DNA from 3 places in the Pseudomonas sp. GW821-FHT05D12 genome. Region 2 is predicted to be linked to each of the others. Evidence: predicted binding sites of a transcription regulator. Region 2 holds the regulator's gene; each other region holds the start of a gene.
What was found. Region 2 encodes FliA, which starts transcription of late flagellar genes. Its sites were predicted from a motif close to CTAAAGTTTNNNNNNNNNNNGCCGNTAA; they were not measured.

Region 1: AC07SI_RS03150 (methyl-accepting chemotaxis protein) is a predicted target of FliA. The motif match lies at 2,699-2,726, and genes of this name have one in related genera.
Region 3: flgM (flagellar biosynthesis anti-sigma factor FlgM) is a predicted target of FliA. The motif match lies at 2,516-2,543, and genes of this name have one in related genera.

Annotation. Positions count from the first base shown of each region.
Region 1 is NZ_JBWKSN010000002.1:50,004-54,161, forward strand. Features, by position in the region: gene AC07SI_RS03145 (SRPBCC family protein) at 110-568, opposite strand; gene AC07SI_RS03150 (methyl-accepting chemotaxis protein) at 647-2,641, opposite strand; gene AC07SI_RS03155 (M91 family zinc metallopeptidase) at 2,815-4,158, opposite strand, start outside.
Region 2 is NZ_JBWKSN010000009.1:94,350-98,507, forward strand. Features, by position in the region: gene AC07SI_RS18040 (chemotaxis protein CheA) at 1-473, opposite strand, end outside; gene AC07SI_RS18045 (protein phosphatase CheZ) at 485-1,273, opposite strand; gene AC07SI_RS18050 (chemotaxis response regulator CheY) at 1,292-1,666, opposite strand; gene fliA (RNA polymerase sigma factor FliA) at 1,837-2,577, opposite strand; gene fleN (flagellar synthesis regulator FleN) at 2,574-3,407, opposite strand; gene flhF (flagellar biosynthesis GTPase FlhF) at 3,514-4,158, opposite strand, start outside.
Region 3 is NZ_JBWKSN010000016.1:113,761-117,918, forward strand. Features, by position in the region: gene cheR (protein-glutamate O-methyltransferase CheR) at 1-606, opposite strand, end outside; gene AC07SI_RS26235 (chemotaxis protein CheV) at 649-1,581, opposite strand; gene flgA (flagellar basal body P-ring formation chaperone FlgA) at 1,675-2,439, shown strand; gene flgM (flagellar biosynthesis anti-sigma factor FlgM) at 2,580-2,903, shown strand; gene AC07SI_RS26250 (flagella synthesis protein FlgN) at 2,952-3,422, shown strand; gene AC07SI_RS26255 (flagellar brake protein) at 3,519-4,158, shown strand, end outside.

The DNA of each region.
Region 1 (4,158 bases), on a different contig from region 2:
AAAGGCTCGCAAGCAGGAAGTGGCGATTGGGATGGCGGCGATCATGACGACGTCATCGCAGGCAAGCCAGCGCCCACCGGCGAGCAACCTTCGCGGTAATGTTTCAAAATTATACGAAGGGCGGATTTTCCAGCCGATGCTTGAGTTGGTCCAGGGCAATCGCGGACAACTCGATCATGCGCTCATGCAGGGTGGCCAGCTGCAATTCGGTCTCATAGGTCAGCACGCGCTTGAACAGCGTGCCGCCGCGAAACGGCTGCAGGAAGTAGTGAATGGAGCCATCGACGGCGAGGGAGGTAAACACGGTCTTGAACTCGCCGGGGCGGCGGGCGACCTGTACGCGGTAACTCATGGGCACGCGCACGCCCAAGAGGTCGATCATTTCGGTAAAGCGCGTGCCGACGGGGAGTGAACCGGTGGTGCCGGTGTCGGCACTCAGGGATGTGGGGTGCCATTCGTGCCAGCGATCCGGCTGGGTCACATAGTCGTAGACGGCATCGATGGGGGCCTCGATAAAGCGTTCCTGACTGATCCGCTCCAAGCGGACTGACTGCTCTGCAGCGCGCATGGCACACCTCCTGTGTGGCTGTGAACTGTCAGAATAGTCCGACTCCCGCGCATTGCACGGGAGTATCCAGGCCATTTATCAGCTCACCTTGAAACGCCCCATCAAGGCAATCACGCGTCCATTGGCGTCCAGCAGGGTCTGCGTATTGGTTTGCGTGGCATGGCCGCTCTGCACCAGTTCCTCGACCATATGTCGGATCTGCACCATGCTGCGGTTGATCTCCTCGGTCACCGCGCTTTGCTGCTCGGCGGCCGTGGCGATCTGCGTACTGAGGTTGTTGATATGGCTGACCGAGCCTGCCATCTCGTCCAGGCCGGTGTTGACCCGCGCGGTGGCATCCGCCGCCGATTGGCAACTGGCCTGGGTGTTTTCCATGGCCGCCACCGACGAACTCACCCCGGTAGTCAGGCGCGCGAGCATTTCGTTGATCTGCGAGGTGCTGGCCTGGGTGCGCGCGGCCAGTGCTCGGACTTCGTCGGCAACCACGGCAAACCCCCTGCCTTGTTCACCGGCCCGTGCCGCTTCGATTGCGGCGTTGAGGGCCAGCAGGTTGGTCTGGCCCGCAATTGCGCCGATCACGCCCAGGGTTTCGGTGATGCGCGCGGCGTCCTGGCGCATGTTCTCCACGGTGTGGGTGGCGCTGGCCACTTCGCCGATCAGGGCGCTGACACTGCTGGAGGCTTCGCCGACCACCACGCGGGAACGGTCGGCGTGTTCGTTGGCGCGTTGAGTGAACGAGGCGGTTTCTGCTGCGTTCTGCGCAACCGTGTCGGCGGTGGAACTCATCTCGGTGATGGCGGTGACGGTCTGGTCGGTCTCCGAGGCGTGGCGCACCAGGATCTGGTTGGTGTGCGCCGAGGTTTTCTGCAGTTGCTCAAGGCCCGACGACATGGCGCCGGTGGCCTGCGTGACCTCGCCGATCATGTTTTGCAGGTACACGATAAAGCGGTTGACCGAGTGGCCGATGGCGCCGAGTTCGTCTTCAGCGCGGATGGTGATGCGTCGCGTCAGGTCGGCGTCACCGGCGGACAACGCGTCAATATTGGCTTTCAGCGTGTTCATGCGCTGCACCAGTTGGCGGATCGCATAGGCCGCCAGCAGCACCAACAGCAGCACCATGGGGATTTGCACCAGGGCCAGGCTGCCGAGCACGTCGTCGCGCTGGGCGGTGATCAACGAGGTGGGCAGGGCGGTCGCCAGGAACCACGGCGTGCCTTCGATGGGGCGCATATAGAACGTGCTGGCCACGCCCTGGTTGTCGAACTCGCTGCGCTGCAAGGCCTGGTCACGGTGGGCCAGGGCTTTGCTGACCTGGGCGGCAAATGCCGAGGTGCCGGTGAGTTCGCTGATGTTCTTCAACACCACCGGGCCACTGAGGCGCGTGCTGTTGCTGATGATCTTGCCGTCGCCTTCGACGATCAGCATCTGCCCGCCGATGTCTTTTTCCTTGCTGGCCACCAGCGCGTTGAAAAAGCCCAGGGTCACGTCAATGGTGGCGACGCCATACGCCGCGCCGTCCCGCTGGATCGCCATGGCGCAGTTGGTGCGCGGCTCCTGGCTGGCGTCGTCCTTATAGGCGGCAGCCCAGGCGCATTGGCCACGCGGCGCGGCGAGGCCGCCCTTGTACCAGCTCTGGTCGTAGTAATTGGGGGCAGGGTCGCTGTTCCAGAACGTGTTCACTACGAGCTTGCCCGACGCATCGCGGTGCCAGAACGTGCTGTGCTTGTTGCGCCCCGGCGTGCGCTGGTTGGGCAGCGGCCAGATGCCGCCGCCGAAGACTTTCAGCTCGCCGTACTGGTCCACCAGGCCGGGCAGGACCTTGTCGATGGCATCGCTGTCGAGCAGCACAATGGTCTGGGTGATGCTGCGTTGCTGGGCCTGGACCTTGTTCAGTTCGCCCTGGATCTGCTCGGCCACTTCACTGATGCGGTTGAGCACCACCTGTTCCTCGGTGTACTGCAGCTTCGGCGCAACCAACTGGCCGATACCCACGACCGTCAAGACCAATAACACCAGGACGAACAGCACCAGAAACAGGGTGTAGCGAGTTTGAATGGAGCGCAGTGGGGGCATGGGATTCGTCCTTACGAAGCGTTTATTGTCGACGCGGCTTTTTGGAGCTTCGTAGGGCTATCGGCGTGGATGGGCGGAGCTTTAGGTACGATGGTGCTAAATAGCTGGGGCTGACCAGAGCGAGGCCGACTACCCGCCGCGCTCCGTGTAGGAACCGATATTGAGGCGCCGCTCTACGTCCCACGACCTTGATCGCTAGGTGACCATAAGACGGTCTTCCTCAAGGGTTTGCCCATCTCTTCATTCAGGGCGTTTTCGGTAAACGGTCTCGGATTGACAGTGCTCGGCGGTGTCGAGGGGTCATTGTCGAAATCAAAAGGTTCGGCATCGCTGGGCAGGCCAATGGCTTGACGTACTTCATTCCTGGCGAGACCCGATTCTCCCGGCGCTTCGCGGGTTTCCCCCGGCAGGAATGTACCGGTTGCGCCATTGTAGGCGGAGGCCACCTGACCGAAGAGAGCGGTGGCGGGTATCCGTGTGTTGGTGCGGTCGGCGTTTTCGAGCGTAGCCGGCGAGTCAAAGTGAATGATGCCGCGATCGGCGCGGGCACCGGGCACGCCATTGGTGATCGTTCCGAAGGCCCCTTCGCCTGCGCTTTCGGACTCCTCAGGTGTCATGTTTTCCAGTCCAGTGCTGCCAAACAGGTATTCGTTACCGCCGTGGTTGATCGGCCGTATGCTGACCTTGGCGCCATTTATTGCCGCAAGCTCATCCATTCGCTTGAGTGCCTGTTGCCCCGTGGGTGAACTGCGCAGAAATTCAAAATCGTCGGCGACGCTCTGCTTGAACTCCTGTGCCTGGTCCTCGTTGACTTCTGGTGGGGCGTCCACGCTGAAGCCGCGGTTGCCGGCATTGCTGGGTTTGACCTCGGTGAAAGCCGATCCTTGAGTACGGTCGAAACTATCCCCGGCCTTGGCGTAGATGCGGTCATTGGACTGGTTGTTCCAAATGCTGTCTTTGCCTTTGCCGGTGTAGAACGTCGTGCGTGCGTTCCCGACCAAGTTGTCATCGCCATTGCCACCATGTGCAACGGTGTGCCCGCTGCCGGAGAAAAGCACATCGTCGCCGTCGCCACCATCCATGTAGGTTTGCTTGGTGGCGGGGCCAGAGCCCGCAATGAGCAGGTCATTGCCCTTGTTGCCGTACATCACGCCGTTGCCGCTGCCGCCGATGATCGTGTCGTCGCCCTCGCCGCCGGCGGCATAACCCAAACCACTGCCCAACACCAGGGCATCGTTGCCACGCCCTCCGAACAGCCTGCTGCGACCGCCGCCAGCCTGGATGCGATCCTCACCATCACCGCCTTCCACTCTTGTACGAAGCTTGACGTCATCGTCGATGATGACCGTGTCGTCGCCGCCGTGGGTATCGATCGCCAGCTCCTGCTCGCGGTCTTCCTTGCTTTTGACGTCGAATACATGCGGTTTATCGTTGATTGTGATCTGCAGCTTGTCATTCGGTAAATTGCGCACATGGACACGGTCAGCGCGATCACCGGTTTCTACGTGCAGGAAATT
Region 2 (4,158 bases):
TCGAACTCGCTGTCCGTCACATCCGCTTCAGGCTCTGCCACAGGCGCAGGCTCAGCTTGCGCCACGGGCGCTGCCGAGGTGTCGGCCGGCTCTGCCAGGCGCGCCAGGGCGGCGAGCAGTTCCGGGGTGGCCGCAGTGATCGGGGCACGTTCGCGGACTTCGCTGAACATGCCGTTGACCGCATCCAGTGCTTCGAGAATCACGTCCATCAATTCCGAGTCAACGTGACGCTCACCCTTGCGCAGGATGTCGAACACGTTCTCGGCGATGTGGCAGCACTCCACCAGCTCATGGAGCTGGAGGAAGCCGGCGCCCCCTTTTACAGTGTGAAAACCGCGAAAAATTGCATTGAGCAGGTTCGCATCATCCGGACGGCTTTCCAGCTCGACCAGTTGTTCGGACAGTTGCTCTAAAATTTCGCCGGCCTCTACAAGGAAATCCTGAAGGATTTCTTCATCGGCGCCGAAGCTCATGTGGGTGCTCCTTAGAAGCCTAAACTGGATAACAGGTCATCTACGTCATCCTGACCTGACACAACGTCTTCACGTTTATCGGCATGAATCTGCGGACCTTCACCCTTGGCGAGATGTTTTTGTGGATCTTTTTCCGAGAGGATCGCTTCACGGTCATGTTCGATGCCGGCAAAACGGTCTACCTGGCCGGCCATGAGCACCAGTTTGAGCAGGTTGCTTTCCACTTCGGTGACCAACTGGGTCACACGCTTGATCACCTGGCCGGTGAGGTCCTGGTAATCCTGGGCCAGCAGAATGTCATTGAGGTTGCTGGAAACCGTGCGGTTTTCCTGCTCGCTGCGTGACAAGAATCCGTCGACCCGACGCGCCAGTTCACGAAACTCCTCAGCCCCCACCTCGCGGCGCATGAAGCGGCCCCAATCGTGGCTCAGGGCCTGGGCTTCGGTGGCCATGCCATTGACCAGGGGCGTGGCGTTTTCCACCAGGTCCATGGTGCGGTTGGCCGCCGCTTCAGTCAGCCTGACCACATAGGACAGGCGTTCGGTCGCGTCGGTGATTTGCGAAATTTCTTCGGCCTGGGGCATGTGCGGGTCAATCTGGAAATTGACAATCGCACTGTGCAGCTCGCGTGTGAGCTTGCCCACTTCCTGATACAGGCCGCGGTCACGGGTCTGGTTGAGCTCATGGATTAACTGCACCGCGTCGCCGAACTGGCCTTTTTCAAGGCTGTCGACCAACTGATGAGCATGCTTTTTCAGGGTCGACTCAAAGTCTCCCTGTGACGTTTCTTTATGCTCCATAGCTCCCCCGCGATGGCATTAGCCGTGGATGCGTTCGAAGATTTTTTCGATCTTCTCTTTCAAGGCCAATGCAGTGAATGGTTTGACCACGTAACCGTTGACCCCGGCTTGGGCGGCTTCGATGATCTGCTCACGCTTGGCTTCGGCGGTCACCATCAGCACGGGAAGGCTGCGCAGTTTTTCGTCGGCGCGCACATGGCGCAGCAAGTCGATACCGGTCATGCCCGGCATGTTCCAGTCCGTTACCAGAAAGTCGATGCTCCCGCTGTTGAGGATCGGAATCGCCGTAATGCCGTCATCCGCCTCGACCGTGTTAGTGAACCCAAGGTCACGCAACAGGTTTTTTATGATCCGCCGCATCGTTGAGAAGTCATCAACGATGAGGATTTTCATGTTCTTGTCCAATTCGACCTCCAAGCAGTCTTAAACGCGCCCAGCACCTGGACGCGCCATTTCAATCAACAGGCATTACACAAAAAGGACTGCCGGGGGCACCACGGGCCGATCCCGCGAGGGTCAATCACCCTCGCGGTGTGGTTTGCAGTGCTCCCCAACACTGCCTGTCAGCGCGCTCGCCACTCTCCCAAACGCCCCCGCAAGCGGGCTGCGCACTGGCTGTGCAACTGGCTGACCCGCGATTCGCTGACTCCCAGGACCTCACCGATTTCCTTGAGGTTCAGCTCTTCGTCGTAGTACAGCGCCAACACCAGTCGCTCACGCTCCGGCAAATTGGCAATCGCGTCCGCCAGCGCACCCTGGAAGCGTTCATCCTCCAGGTCGCGCGACGGCTCCAGATGAGCACTCGCGCCGTCCTCGTGCAGCCCTTCGTGTTCGCCGTCCTGCAACAGGTCGTCGAAACTGAACAGGCGGCTGCCCAAGGTATCGTTCAAAATCCCGTAGTAATCGTCGAGACTCAATTGGAGTTCGGCCGCAACTTCGTGATCTTTAGCGTCGCGACCGGTTTTTGCTTCAATTGCGCGAATTGCGTCACTGACCATGCGCGTATTGCGATGCACCGAACGCGGCGCCCAGTCACCTTTACGCACTTCATCGAGCATCGCGCCACGGATGCGGATACCCGCATAGGTCTCGAAACTCGCGCCCTTGCTCGCGTCGTATTTGGTCGACACTTCGAGCAGGCCGATCATGCCCGCCTGGATCAGGTCTTCGACCTGGACGCTGGCGGGCAGGCGTGCCAGCAAGTGATAAGCGATGCGCTTGACCAGCGGCGCATAGCGCTCGATCAATTCACCCTGGCTGTCACGTGCCGATTTCTTGTAAAGGTTGTAGCCGCTGGATGTCATAGCACCGGTCCTGCGCTCGTCTGATGCACCAATCGCTCGACGAAAAACTCCAGATGCCCCCGAGGGTTGGCAGGCAACGGCCAGGTATCGACCTTCTGGGCAATAGCCTTGAACGCCAAGGCGCATTTGGAACGAGGGAACGCTTCGTAGACTGCACGCTGCTTTTGCACAGCCTTGCGTACACACTCGTCGTAGGGAACTGCGCCGACGTATTGTAAGGCGACATCGAGGAAGCGATCCGTGACCTTGGTCAACTTGGCGAACAGATTGCGCCCTTCCTGTGGACTCTGGGCCATGTTGGCCAGCACGCGGAAGCGGTTCATGCCGTAGTCACGGTTAAGCAGTTTGATCAGGGCATAGGCGTCGGTGATCGAGGTGGGTTCATCGCAGACCACCAACAGGACTTCCTGCGCAGCGCGCACGAAGCTGACCACGGACTCGCCGATCCCGGCGGCGGTGTCGATCACCAGCACGTCGAGGTTGTCGCCGATATCGCTGAACGCCTGGATCAGGCCGGCATGCTGCGCCGGGCTCAGGTGCACCATGCTCTGGGTGCCGGAGGCGGCCGGCACGATGCGGATACCGCCAGGGCCCTGCAGCAGCACGTCGCGCAGCTCGCAGCGCCCTTCGATCACATCGGCAAGCGTGTGTTTGGGCGTCAGCCCCAGCAGAACGTCGACGTTCGCCAGCCCCAGGTCAGCATCCAGCAGCATGACGCGACGGCCAAGCTCTGCCAGGGCCAGGGACAAATTCACTGACACGTTAGTTTTCCCGACGCCACCTTTGCCGCCGGTCACCGCGATCACCTGTACGGGATGCATGCTGCCCATTTTATTTCTTTACCTTGTCTTGCTTAGACGCAGGCTACATGGCTTGGCCGCGTGAATCGCTTGCAGACCATCGATGTAGGTACATTTCACGGTGTTCATCCTGCCCTCAACCCACCCGCTTTGCCGGGCTGTGATAGAGGTCGGCGAACATATCGGCCATCGCTTCCTCGCTAGGCTCTTCTTGCATTTGCACGCTGACTGCACGGCTGACCAACTGATGACGGCGCGGCAGATGCAGATCATCCGGAATCCGCGGGCCGTCGGTCAGGTAGGCGACCGGCAACTCATGACTGATGGCCAGGCTCAACACCTCGCCCAGGCTCGCGGTTTCGTCGAGCTTGGTGAGGATGCAGCCGGCCAGGCCGCAGCGTTTGTAGCTATGGTACGCAGCGGTAAGAACCTGTTTCTGGCTGGTGGTTGCAAGCACCAGGTAATTTTTCGACTTGATGCCGCGCCCGGCCAGGCTTTCCAGCTGCATGCGCAACGCCGGGTCGCTGGCTTGCAGGCCGGCGGTATCGATCAACACCACGCGCTTGCGCAGCAGCGGGTCGAGGGCGTTGGCCAGGGATTGGCCCGGGTCGACATGGGTCACCGACACATTGAGGATCCGACCCAAGGTCTTGAGCTGCTCCTGGGCACCGATACGGTAGCTGTCCATGCTCACCAGCGCGATATTCTGCGCGCCGTACTTGAGCACGTAACGGGCGGCCAGCTTGGCCAGGGTGGTGGTCTTGCCCATGCCGGCAGGGCC
Region 3 (4,158 bases), on a different contig from region 2:
CAGGTTGAACGAGCGAAACTCCACGCGGCTCTTGATCGGCGCCTTGACCGCCCAACGCCCGGCCCCTTTCGGGTCGAAGTAACGTTGCAGGCGCTCCTGGGACAAGCCACGGCCCAGGGCCAGGCTGTCGTACTCGCCGGTCTTGCAGTTGGTGAGCATGGTGCCGGACAGATCAGTGGCGACAATTTGCGCACCGGCCTTGAGCTGGCCCATGTTGGTCCGCTCGAACTCATCGATGGACATCGAAATCGAGTACGGTTCCTGCCCCGAGGAGCAGGCCGCCGACCAGATGCGCAGGCGCTGGCCCGGGCTGGCCTTGATGGCTTCCGGCAGCACCTTGCTCTTGAGCACTTCAAACGGATAGGTGTCGCGAAACCACAAGGTTTCATTGGTGGTCATGGCATCGACCACCATTTCCTTGAGCCCGCTGCGCGGCTGGCCCTGGATGCGCTGGACCAACTCGCCCAGCGACTTGATGCCCTGCTGTTCCATCAGTTTGTTGAGACGGCTGGATACCAGGTACTGCTTGTTCTCACCGAGCAATATGCCACAGGCTTTTTCCAGGAAGACCCGGAACTGTTCGAAATCCAAATTACCCGTAGACAATGATACCGCCTCTTAAATCGTGTGACCGCCAGGGGACATCCCCTAGCCGTGATCTGCTGCCTTGATCCGGTCGACTACCCGGGCTGCCAGGTCATCAGGGCGGAATTTGGCCAGGAAGTCATCGGCACCGACCTTCTTGACCATCGCCTGATTGAATACACCCGACAACGAAGTATGCAGGATGATATGCAATTTTTGCATGCGTGGGTCATTGCGTATCTCGGCCGTGAGGGTGTAGCCGTCCATTTCCGGCATCTCGATGTCAGAGATCATCATCAAGAATTCTTCTTCCGGCTTCTTGCCTTCGTCCACCAGCTTGCGCAGGTAATCCAGCGCCTGGCGACCATCATTGAGCGCCACCACTTCCACACCGACGGTCTGCAGGCAACGGGTCACCTGCTTGCGCGCCACCGAGGAGTCGTCCACCGTCAGCACACGCAAGGAAATCGCCTTGTGTGCCGTCTCGGCGTCCACCACACCCACGGAAATCGATTCCGAGGTCGGCGCCACTTCGGCGAGGATCTTCTCCACGTCGATGATTTCCACCAACTGGTTATCGACCCGCGTCACCGCCGTGAGGTAGTGATCGCGGCCAGTGCCCTTGGGCGGCGGATGGATCTCTTCCCAGTTCATGTTGACGATGCGCTCCACCGAGCGCACCAGGAAACCCTGGGTCTTGGTGTTGTACTCGGTAATGATCACGAACGGATTCTCGCGATCCTGCAGGGCCGGCGAACCGGTGGCCAGCGCCAGGTCGAGAATCGGGATGGTCGCGCCGCGGATGTTGGCGACGCCGCACACCACGGGACTGGACTTGGGCATGATCGTCAGCTTGGGGCACTGCAACACTTCCCGCACCTTGAACACGTTGATGCCATACAACTGTTTGCCATCCAGGCGAAAAAGCAACAACTCCAGGCGATTCTGCCCTACCAGCTGTGTCCGCTGGTTTACTGAATCCATTACTCCTGCCATGCCTTTACTCCTACGCTAAAACCTTTGGCCTGTTCCCTAAAGGGCAGACGCGCACCCAACACTAAACGGCACGAGCTTTGCAATTTACAGATCATGGATATTAAAACGACAGTTTCCCGACGCCCCGGCTTCCCACGGTACTGCAGATTGCTCTGCGTCTCGATGGCATTGCTCGCCTTGAGCCTGGGAACCACGGCCCGCGCCGATAACGTCACCTTGCCTGATCTACTTATCGGCGTCACTCAGGGCTTTCTTGAGTTCACTGTAGAAGATTATCTGGCGACCACCCAGACACCCGGGCGTTATGAAATCCAGGTCAGCCAGCTCGATCCGCGCCTGCGCATGCCAATGTGCGACAAGGAATTGACAGCCACCCTGGAAAGTCCCGCCCAGCCCATCGGCCGCGTGACGGTGAAAGTTCGCTGCGAAGGCGCCTCACCCTGGACCGTGTTCGTGCCGGCGCAGGTCAAATTGTTCCGGGATGTGGTGGTGGTGGCCCGCCCGCTGAAACGCACCGGCATCATCGGTTTCGAGGACGTTGTCCTGCGCGAACGCGACATCAGCATGATCAATCAGGGCTACCTGACCTCCCTCGACCAGGCCGTCGGACAAAAACTGACCCGACCAGTGGTCACCGACCAGGTCATTACCCTGGTGCACCTGGAGCAGGCGGAGGTGATCCGCAAGGGCGACCAGGTGGTGATTTCCGCCAGCAGCGGCGCGCTGCAGGTAAAGATGCCGGGCGAGGCGCTGTCCAATGGCGGCATGAGCGAGCAGATCCGGGTGAAGAACCTCAACTCGAACCGGGTGATCAAGGCGCGGGTGACGGCACCCGGTCAAGTGGAGGTGGCTCTATAGACCGCTGGTATCGGACGCCGGCTTTTCCTACACTGTGGGTTGGGTGCCGGCCTGTGCAGTTTATTGTCAATTGCGCCTAAAGTTTGTCCGGGTATGGCCGAAAACATGGCAAGCGTCCAAATACCCAGAGGTTTTTTATCATGGTCATCGATTTCAGTCGTTTGAATAACACCCCGGCAACGTCAGGCCCTACGCGTACCAGCGGTACCAAGGACAGCGTAGAAGCCAAGGCCCAGCCACTGCCCGCGAAGGCAGAACAGGCGAGCGCCAGCCAGAGCGGGGAATCCGTACACCTGAGCAATGAGGCTCAACAGTTGCAGAAGGTCACTGACTCGCTGCGCGATCAACCGGTAGTCAATAAAGCCCGTGTGGCCGAATTGAAACAGGCAATCGCCGATGGCAGCTATAAAGTCGACAGCAACCGTGTAGCCAGCAAGCTGCTTAATTTCGAAGCCGAGCGCTAGGCAAAGGCCTGCGCCGGGCTTTTGGACGCTTAAACCCCAAGGCCAGCCATGCATCACGACGAACATTTGCTTCAACTGATCATTGATGATCTAGCGCCGACGCAACACTTGCTCGAGCTGCTGAAAGAAGAATCCCTGGCACTCTTCGGCCGGGACATGCCCTTGCTGGAAGAAATTCTGGCGCGCAAACAATCGCTGATTGTCCTGCTGGAACAGCACGGCAAAAAACGCAGCGAAATCCTCATCAGCCTCGGCCTGCCGGCAGACCATGATGGCCTGGCACAATTGGCCAGCCACTCCTCGGTCGGCGATCAATTGCTGGCCCAGAGCAAAGAACTCAATCAATTGCTCGCCCAGTGCCAGGAAGCCAACCTGCTCAACGGTCAGTCGATCCAGCTTCAGCAAGCTACGACCGCCAACCAGTTGCGTATACTTCACGGCGGTGAGCCTCCGGCGCTTTACAACGCCCAGGGATCCACCTCGCGCCTGGTCAAGCCAAGCACCCGCAGCCAAGCCTGATGCCCGTTTACCGCGCGGCCTATCCAAGTCGCGCCACATACTGGCAAAATGCCTGCTCTTGCGTGTAGTCGTATTTTGTCTGGAGATGGAAGAACCGTGTTCAACGCCCTTAATGCGGAAGATGCCCCGCAGCCACCCAAGGTCCTCACCACGCCTCTGGAAATCGCCGGCACCTTGCGGATGCTGCAAGAAAGCCATGACCCGCTGATCATCACCTTCCACGAACGCAGCCAACGCTTCCAGAGTTACCTGGTGGATGTCGACCGCGAGGGCGGCACCCTGGCCCTGGATGAAATGATCCCGCGTGACGGCGAACGCCACCTGGAAAACGGTGAGCCGTTCCGCATCGAAGGCTTCCACGACGGCGTGCGTGTTGCGTGGGAAAGCAACGGCGCCATGAGCATCAGCGAAAAGGACGGCCACCGCATCTACACCGGCAGCTTGCCCGACGAGGTGGTTTACCATCAGCGTCGCAATGCTTTCCGGGCCGCCTTGAAGCTGGCCCAACTGGTCAACATCGAACTGGGCGGCGAGAAACTCAAGGCGCCGATCAGTGGCAAATTGCTGGATATTTCCGCCACCGGCTGCAAACTGCGCTTTGAAGGCGATATTTCCGAGCGCCTGCAACTGGGCCAGGTCTACGACCGCTTCATCGCCGCCCTGCCCTTTGGCAGCATGACCACCTCGGTCGAGCTGCGTTACCTGCACTTCGAAGAGAAGATCAACACCACCTTCG